4 regions of the Streptomyces sp. NPDC001093 genome follow, and region 1 is predicted to be linked to each of the others. Evidence: riboswitches for the same ligand, from Rfam matches in the RefSeq annotation. Region 1 holds a riboswitch; each other region holds the start of a gene.
What was found. A riboswitch is a leader RNA that binds a small molecule or an ion and turns the genes downstream of it on or off. The one in region 1 is predicted to bind cobalamin.
Positions count from the first base shown of each region.

Region 2: linked by a shared signal. The riboswitch ahead of ABT288_RS29025 (CbtB domain-containing protein) and the one ahead of nicT (Nickel transporter NicT) in region 1 are both predicted to bind cobalamin.
Region 3: linked by a shared signal. The riboswitch ahead of ABT288_RS11215 (cobalamin biosynthesis protein) and the one ahead of nicT (Nickel transporter NicT) in region 1 are both predicted to bind cobalamin.
Region 4: linked by a shared signal. The riboswitch ahead of ABT288_RS28575 (ribonucleoside-diphosphate reductase subunit alpha) and the one ahead of nicT (Nickel transporter NicT) in region 1 are both predicted to bind cobalamin.

Region 1 covers NZ_JBEPBF010000024.1:18,075-20,267, reverse strand. The annotation lists gene nicT (Nickel transporter NicT) at 1-1,050, opposite strand, end outside; cobalamin riboswitch at 1,078-1,298, opposite strand; gene ABT288_RS14905 (metalloregulator ArsR/SmtB family transcription factor) at 1,348-1,707, shown strand; gene ABT288_RS14900 (PepSY-associated TM helix domain-containing protein) at 1,778-2,193, opposite strand, start outside.
Region 2 covers NZ_JBEPBF010000068.1:49,857-52,049, forward strand. The annotation lists gene ABT288_RS29015 (histidine phosphatase family protein) at 1-220, shown strand, start outside; gene ABT288_RS29020 (CbtA family protein) at 280-1,032, opposite strand; gene ABT288_RS29025 (CbtB domain-containing protein) at 1,052-1,273, opposite strand; cobalamin riboswitch at 1,311-1,448, opposite strand; gene ABT288_RS29030 (hypothetical protein) at 1,522-1,884, opposite strand.
Region 3 covers NZ_JBEPBF010000016.1:104,403-106,595, reverse strand. The annotation lists gene ABT288_RS11225 (inorganic phosphate transporter) at 1-249, shown strand, start outside; gene ABT288_RS11220 (hypothetical protein) at 284-511, shown strand; cobalamin riboswitch at 654-795, shown strand; gene ABT288_RS11215 (cobalamin biosynthesis protein) at 900-1,865, shown strand; gene ABT288_RS11210 (cobyric acid synthase) at 1,862-2,193, shown strand, end outside.
Region 4 covers NZ_JBEPBF010000067.1:9,212-11,404, reverse strand. The annotation lists gene ABT288_RS28580 (zinc ribbon domain-containing protein) at 1-402, opposite strand, end outside; gene ABT288_RS28585 (GNAT family N-acetyltransferase) at 1-31, shown strand, start outside; cobalamin riboswitch at 805-944, shown strand; gene ABT288_RS28575 (ribonucleoside-diphosphate reductase subunit alpha) at 1,071-2,193, shown strand, end outside.

The DNA of each region.
Region 1 (2,193 bases):
GCCGATGGCCACGGCCCAGACGACCACGAACAGGCCGACGATGACGTAGCCGACGTTGTCGAGGTTCAGTCCCGCGATCCAGCCGCTGACGCCATCGCTCAGCCTGAGCTTGTCGTGCAGGACGCCGACCAGTTCGATGGTGCCGACGAAGAAGGCGACGGCGATGGAGAGGCCGGTGATGGTGAGGTTGTAGAACACTTTGCGGACGGGGTTGGAGAACGCCCACTGGTAGGCGAAGTTCATGAAGGTGCCGTCGAGGGTGTCGAACAGGCTCATACCGGCGGCGAAGAGGAGGGGCAGGCACAGGACCGCGTACCAGGGGAGGCCGGCGGCGGCGCCGTTACCGGCCAGGGCCAGGAGCAACACCTCGGTCGAGGTGTCGAAACCGATGCCGAAGACGAAGCCGAGGGGGAACATCTGGCCGGGGCGGCGGACGGACCTGGTGAGCCGGCCCAGGATGCGGTTCATGAAGCCGCGTGAGTCGAGGTGGGCTTCCAACTCGGCCTCGTCGTACTGCCCGTTCCGCATGGCCCTGAAGACACGGGCGATGCCGACCAGCGCGACGAGGTTGAGGGCGGCGATCAGGTACAGGAAGCCGCCGGAGACCGTGGTGCCCAGGGTGCCGAGGACCTGGTGGGTCCGGGAGTTGTCGTTCATCAGGGTGCCGGCGAGCTTGGCGCCGCCGGCGACCAGCGCCGCCATGACGACGACCACGCTGGAGTGGCCGAGCGCGAACCAGAAGCCCACCGAGAGCGGTCGCTTGCCGTCGGCCATCAGCTTGCGGGTGGTGTTGTCGATCGCGGCGATGTGGTCGGCGTCGAACGCGTGCCGCATGCCGAGGGTGTAGGCCGTGATGCCGAGGCCCACCCCGAACGCCTTGCTTCCGACCTCGTAGTGGCGCGGGACCACGAGCAGGAAGAGGATCCCGAAGGCGACCACGTGCAGGGCGACGATCACGGCCAGGAGGCCGGCGGTTCGGACGGTGTCCTCGCGCCGCCAGCGGAAGGAAGGGGAGACGGCGGTTTCGGGCACGCCTTCGGGCATGGTCATACGGTCACGCTCCAGCACCTCGTGGATCAGCTTCGTGCTGCCGTGGCCGGTCTCCTGGCTGACGGGTCATCGCGCCCGCCCCTGCCTTCCCGGCCGCGAGGCCAGTGGCAATGCATGGGGCGGGAACTCCCCGATCACAGTGGCGAGGGCCGCTCCGGACTGAGCCCCTGAGGGGCTGTCACCGGTCTTCCCGAACACCACGGCCCGCTCACCCTAGAAGGCCGGAGGCCGAGGCTGCAAGGCTGCATAATTGTGCAGGTATTGAAGCGGGATTTCGCGGACTGCGATGATGGGTCCATGCATCTCGTCCCCGCGGAACGCGCCGGGCAGCGGATCATCGACGGCCATCGGGTCTGCGATGCCATCGCGGCCGTCGGTGAGCCCGAGCGTGTACGCGTCTGGGCCGACCGCTTTTCTCTGCTGTCGGATCCCGGGCGCCTGGCCCTGCTGCTCGCCCTTCACGAGGCCGGTCCGATCGCCGTCTCCGACCTCGCCGTCGCCACCGGCATGAGGGACACCGCTGTGTCCCAGGCTCTGCGCCTGCTGCGAACCGCGGGCATCGTCGACGGCGAGAAGGACGGCCGAATCGTGCGCTACCGGCTCGTCGAGGGCCCGACGGCCGCGCTGCTCGAACACTGCGTGTCCCGAGAAGCATGACGAGATCAGCGGCCGCACGCGATCGCGGCAAGTGTCGCGCGACGCTCCCGCGCAGATACGGCCGCTCGGTTCAGGCGTGTGCGTGCCCGGTACGACGGCGTGTGACCCAGCCGAGGATGATGTCCACCGCGAGGAAGCCGGCGAGCGGGACCCCGAGCAGCGGGACGTAGTAGCCGACGACGGCGACCACCGCGACGCAGGGCACCAGCACGTACACCGGCACCTGCCGCCAGGCACCGCGGGGAATCGGGCGGCCGAAGGCGGAGCCGCGGCCGCGCTGCCACCACATGCGGTAGCCCCAGAGGATGAGGAGGACCAGGGCCAGGGCGAGGCCGGCCAGCGCGATCTGGTTCACGAGGCCGAACAGGGTGCCGGTGTGGGCGTCGATGCCCCACCGGGTCAGTTTGGCCAGCACCGGGTAGTCGGAGAAGCGCAGCACGTCGGTGACCTTGCCGGTGGCCGGGTCGACGGCGATCGAGTCCTGCT
Region 2 (2,193 bases), on a different contig from region 1:
CGCGCGCTGGCTGGCCGAGGCGCAGGAGTGGGAGGGCCGTACGGTCGCCGTGGTCGAGCCGGAGGTGGTGCGGGGGGCCGTCGTCCATGCGCTCGGCATGCCCGCGGCCGTCTTCTGGCGCCTCGACGTGCCGCCGCTGACCGTGACGGAGCTCAGCGGCCGGGCCGGGCGCTGGAATCTGCGGCTGGGGTGTCCGCTTGCCGCGGCGGAGGCCGATTAGGCGGAACGGCACAGGGCTCGGCGGGCGGTTCCGCCGGGCCCTGTGCCGTACGCGGGGAGTCAGTGCGCGGCGGGAACCGCTCGCCGGTTCGCGGCCGTAACCGGCTTGGGGTTCAGCAGCCGTTCGGCCAACTCGCCGAAGGCGAGGCCGAATCCGGCCCACAGAGCGGTCTGGATCGCCAGTGCCGAGAGCCGGAACCGCCACAGCAGGGTGGCGGGGAAGCCCTTGGGCACCTCGTTGACGGCGGGCAGGAACTGGTAGGCCAGGCCGATCACGACGGTGAACGCGATCACTGCGGCCACCGTGGCCCACCAGGTGCCCAGGCGCGGGGCGAGCCGCTTGCCCAGGATGGTGGCGGCGACCGCCAGCAGGACGCTGAGCAGCATCATCAGGAAGTACAGGGTGGTCCGCTTGCCGATGGTGTCGGGGTTGCCGACCGACGGCGGGTTGGCCGGGTACTTCAGGAACGGGACGACGTACACGGCGAGCAGCGCGCAACCCGACAGCAGCAGTGCCGTGGCGCGCGGGCCGAAGCGGCCCACGCGGCCGAGGGCGAAGCAGAAGGCGAGCGCGGCGATGCCGCCGAAGGCGACGCCGTAGACGAGGACACCGGTGGCGAGGCCGGCGGTCGACTGCAGGGAGCGGGAGACGACCTCCATCTCGTGCTCGTGGGAGTGAGCCTGCTCGAAGCTGATGGCCTTGTCGACGTTCGGCTCACCGAGCACGTAGGCCACGACCAGGGCGAGCACACCGGCCGCGAGACCGGCGAGCATGCCCCGGACGAGAAGGTTCCGTACGGTTGCGGAGTTCATGGGCGCGGTGTTCGTCGCGTCAGTGGCAGGGGAAGCCCAGCAGGTGGCGGGCGTCGTGCACCCACTCGTGGACGTCCGTGCCGTTGAACACGGAGGTGGCGCCCTGCTCGGCGCCGACGAAGTAGAGCAGGATCAGCATGAGGATGCCGAAGAAGACCGCCCAGGGAGCAATCGCCTTCAGCGGCAGCTGGGCGGGAACGACGGGGGTGGTGGCTGTCGGCTGGGCGACGGTCTGCGCCATGGCAGGACCCTCCTCTGGGAGTTCGCGTCCCATCTCGGTGGTGCACAGGACGACGACCACGGGTCTGACTCACGAGCCCCTGGGGGTCCCGCATACAGTGGCGCGACCGTGCCGGATTCCCACCGGCTTCCGTTTCGCCGTCATCGATATCGGATCGACCGTACCGCGTGACGCGCGCATGACCAAGACCGCCTCTCTCCCAAGTGATCTTCCTCTCCCACCTGGTGGGACGGTACGGGACCGGTGGGTCAGCGGGAATCCGTGCGGCGCCGCGGCGGGGTGAAGGCGTACAGGCCGAGGATGTCCGGTAGGGGGGCCACTCCGGGGCCGCCGGAGCGGACCCAGGTGACGATGTCCTCGGTCGCGTCGGGGTCGTTGACGAGCCCGAGCCACACCGGCCGCGCGCCGGCGGCCCGGCCCGCGGCGGACGGCTGTACGACGACGACGTTGGCTTGGTCGCACACATCGAGGCAGTCGGAGATGCGCACCGGCACCTCCGCCCGCAGACGCGCGGTCTGCGCCGCGTGATCGACCCCGGTCACCTTGGGACTGCCGCAGCAGCAGTCCCGGCACACGACGACCCGGCACGGTGCCGCGCCGCTCCCCGCCACGGCGTCGTCCGACGCCTCTTCCGCCGGCCTCTCGGGCACGCCGCGTCACTCCCCGCCGTCGCCTTGTGTCGCCGGTCATCATTCCACGGCGGAGAACACCCGGTTGCGGAGGGCGTGTTCGGCCGTGCACGTGGCGGGAAAAAGGGTTGGGCGGGTTGATCATCGATCTGTTAGCTTGCAGTTGACCGTGTACCAGCCGAGGAGGTGAGACCCATGAACGCTGCATTCGTGTGGGTGCTCCCCCTCGTCGTCACGGTCGGGCGATCGACGTAGGTGTCGCCGGGAGCGCCTCGACAACAAGGCACTCCC
Region 3 (2,193 bases), on a different contig from region 1:
ACCGCCGTCGTGGCCGTCTTCCTGGTCGCCGCGAGCGCCGCGATCTGGAAGATCTCCCGCCGTGAGGTCGTCGACCACACCAACGTCGTGGCCGAGACCGAGGAGCCGGCCGGCGTGGTGACCGCCGCCATCGCCGCGGTGACCCCGCCCCCGGCGGGCCTGATCACCGAGGACCTGACGGCCACGATCGCCTCCCCGGCCGCCACCGAGCCCGCGCCCGAGGCCGCCCCGCCGGCCGCGACCGTCTGACCCCGGCCCCACCGGTAACCAAGGAAGCAACCCCATGAAGATCGACTGGTCGGCCCTCGGCTCCGTCTTCGGCGCCAGCCTCGTGTTCACCGTGGGCCTGGTGGCCCTGTTCACCCTCGGCATCAACGGTCTGGCCCGGCGCGAGAAGGCCGCGGCCCAGGGCGACTCCGCCGCCCTCGCCGTCACCGGCGCCTACGTCTGCTTCGCGGCCTGCGCGGCGGCGGTGGCGTACGGCATCTTCCTCATCGTGTCCAAGTCCTGACGGACCGCCACGAACCAGGCAGCACGAAGGCTCCCCTCCCAGCGTGACGGAGGGGAGCCTTCGCCGTACCCACAGGCCACGGGCGTCCCGCGATGTGGGGATCGGCACACTCTCCCCTCGCAGGTCAACGGCAAGTTGACGGCCGTTCCGGGCGCGTGGTGGACTGCCCAGGCCATGTACGGCGGCAAGAGAGGAAGCCGGTGCGAATCCGGCGCGGTCCCGCCACTGTCACCGGGGAAGAAACCCCGGGAGCCAGGAACTCTCACCGCCGAATCTCGTCGAACCAGGGCGCGGACACCCTGAGTGAGGACATCGATCGCCATGCCCGGCTGCCGAAGGACAAGGACCCGCACCAGGCCCGCTCCTGTACCCATGGCCGGCTGAGCCGATGGGTGCCGATCGCACTTTCGCGTACGGCGCCGCCGCCGGTCTTCTCGGTGACCTGCTCCTCGGCGATCCGCGCCGCGGGCATCCGGTCGCCGCGTTCGGACGTGCGGCCGCTGCCGTGGACCGCGCGTTGTGGCACGACCACCGCGGCTGGGGCGCCGTGCACACCGTCGTGTGCGCCGGTGGCGCCGTCGCACTCGGCACGCTGGCCGCACGCGCCGTACGCCCCTGCCCCGCCGCCTCCGTCGCGCTGACCGCCGCCGCCACCTGGGCGGTCGTCGGCGGTACGTCGCTCGCCCGGGAGGCCCGCGCCATCGGGCGCTCCCTGGAGTCCGGGGACGTCGAGGCGGCGCGGGCGCGGCTGCCGCACCTGTGCGGCCGGGACCCGCAGGCGCTGGACGCCGACGGGATCGCCCGGGCCGTGGTCGAGTCGGTCGCCGAGAACACCTCCGACGCCGTCGTGGGCGCCCTGGTGTGGGGGGCCGTGGGCGGGGTGCCCGGGCTGCTGGGCTTCCGGGCCGTCAACACCCTGGACGCGATGGTCGGTCACAGGTCCCCGCGTTACCGGCGCTTCGGCTGGGCCTCCGCCCGGCTCGACGACGTCGCGGGCTGGCCGGGGGCCCGGCTCACCGCCGTACTCGCCGCCGCGGCCGGATCCGACCCGCGGGGTGCCCTGCGCGCCTGGAAGGCCGACGCCCACCAGCACCCGAGCCCCAACGCGGGCCCCGTGGAGGCCTCTTTCGCGGGCGCCCTGGGCGTGCGCCTCGGCGGCACGCTCTCCTACGGCGGCCGCGTCGAGCACCGGCCCGTGCTCAACGGCGACACCGGCCGGGCCGTCCAGGTCACCGACATCGACCGGGCCGTACGGCTCTCCCGCCGCGTCGGCGTGCTCGCGCTCGGCACCACGGTCGCCGCGCGCCTCCTCGTCAATGGTGTCGTCAAGGGTCTGAAGGGACGTGGGAAGTGAACGGGGGACTCCTCGTCGCCGGCACCACCTCCGACGCCGGCAAGAGCGTCGTGACGGCCGGGATCTGCCGGTGGCTGGTGCGCCAGGGCGTGAAGGTGGCGCCGTTCAAGGCGCAGAACATGTCGCTCAACTCCTTCGTGACCCGCGAGGGCGCGGAGATCGGGCGGGCGCAGGCCATGCAGGCCCAGGCGTGCCGGATCGAGCCGACCGCGCTGATGAACCCGGTGCTGCTCAAGCCGGGCGGCGAACAGAGCAGCCAGGTGGTGCTGCTGGGCAGGCCCGTGGGCGAGCTGAGTGCCCGCGGCTATCACGGCGGACGGCAGCAGAA
Region 4 (2,193 bases), on a different contig from region 1:
CGAGTTGACGCTGTCAACCACCCCTCGTTGAGGCGACGGGCTTGCACAACGGGCGTCACTGGCGGTGGCGCTGCGTCTGCGTCCTGCCTCACCCCGCTGCTCCGGGGGTGGGGCGGGGGCCGTTGACTGGGCCCCGCATCGCCACAACTCCCGCGCGCGAGCGCGGATGTTGCGGGAGCCGTTCCGGTCCGCGTGATCAACGAATCCGCAGGACCGGCATGCGAAGCGGGCCTGGGAGACCCGGTTCGCCTTGTCCATGTGCCCGCACTCTGCGCAGGTGCGGGGGGTGTACACCGGGTCGACGTACACCACCGGTACCCCCGCCCGGCGGGCCTTGTACGCGATGAACTGCCCGAGCTGGGCGAAGGCCCAGCTGGAGTGGGTGGCCCGTTGGGGCCACATGCTTCGCAATCTTGTGACTGATGCAGGTCTTCTTGATCACATGTTGGGCAGCTTGTGCCCCCAGCCCCCAGCCCCCACCTGGACTTCACTTCGCCGTACGTGCGCTGCCGCAACTCGAAGTTGCGCTTCACATCCTTGTCGAACGCCACGCGACTACACCAGGTCGCAGCCTCGTTGCAGGCGCGCGGAGTCGCCTCAAGTGCCGCCGCCTGCAAGGGCGTCGGCACGCACCTGCACGTTCACAGCGGATCACTCGATCGAGCGACTGATCTGGCTGCACGACCGTACGCCCGAGAAAGACCCATACCTGGATCCCTCCGTACCGGTTATATCCGGGGAACACGCTCCGAAGCCGCCACAACACAACATCTGGGGGTGACACGACAGCCCGCCACTAGATGTATGCTCATCCTCGCTGTCGCCGCAGGGGAATCCGGTGTGAATCCGGAACTGTCCCGCAACGGTGTACTTGTGCATGTCCGTTCCCAGAAACGCCGTGCACAGGAGTCAGTCCGAGGACCTGCCGGCAGCGCACCCGGCCGTCCGGTCCGGGTGGCCTTCAGACGTCCGGGCCTCGTGGGATGGGCCGGTGGACGCGACGCCGTGCGCGCTCGTGGCTGCCCCCTGCCCTCCACAAGGCCCCCGTGCCGATCGAGGGAGAGCCCCACGTGACCATCGCGCCAGCAGATCCGGCTTCAGCCAGCGGCCTGGAGACCGACGGTCCCGGTACCGCGTTGCTGCGGACCCTGACCGAGCTGACCGCCGACCTCCCCGACGCCGACCCCGGCCGGGTCGCCGCCGCCGCGCTGCGCGGCCGGTCCGCTCGGGCCGACGAGGCGGAGTTGCGCGAGCTGGCCACCGAGGCCGCCGCCGGGCTCATCTCCGAGGACCCCGCCTACTCCCGGCTGGCCGCCCGGCTGCTGACCCTCTCCATCCGCGCCGAGGCCGCCTCGCAGGGCGTGACGTCCTTCACCGGGTCCGTGGCCGTGGGGCACCGCGAGGGGCTCATCGCCGACCGCACCGCCGACTTCGTGCGGCTGCACGCCGAGCGGCTCGACGCGCTGGTCGACCGCCGGGCCGACGACCGCTTCGGCTACTTCGGCCTGCGCACCCTGCACAGCCGTTATCTGCTCCGGCACCCGATCACCCGCAAGGTCATCGAGACGCCCCAGCACTTCATGCTGCGGGTCGCGAGCGGCCTGGCCGAGGACGACACGACCCGCTCCGTGGACGAAGTGGCCGCGCTCTACGGGCTCATGAGCCGGCTCGACTACCTCCCGTCCTCCCCCACGCTCTTCAACTCCGGCACGCGGCACCCGCAGATGTCGTCCTGCTACCTCCTCGACTCCCCGCTGGACGAGCTGGACTCCATCTACGACCGCTACCACCAGGTCGCCCGGCTCTCCAAGCACGCCGGCGGCATCGGTCTGTCGTACTCCCGTATCCGCAGCCGCGGTTCGCTGATCCGCGGCACCAACGGGCACTCCAACGGCATCGTGCCGTTCCTGAAGACCCTGGACGCCTCGGTGGCGGCCGTGAACCAGGGCGGCCGGCGCAAGGGCGCCGCGGCCGTCTACCTGGAGACCTGGCACTCCGACATCGAGGAGTTCCTGGAGCTGCGGGACAACACCGGCGAGGACGCCCGCCGCACGCACAACCTGAACCTCGCGCACTGGGTCCCGGACGAGTTCATGCGCCGGGTCAACGCCGACGCGCAGTGGTCGCTGTTCTCCCCGGCGGACGTGCCGGAGCTGGTGGACCTGTGGGGCGAGGAGTTCGACGCCGCCTACC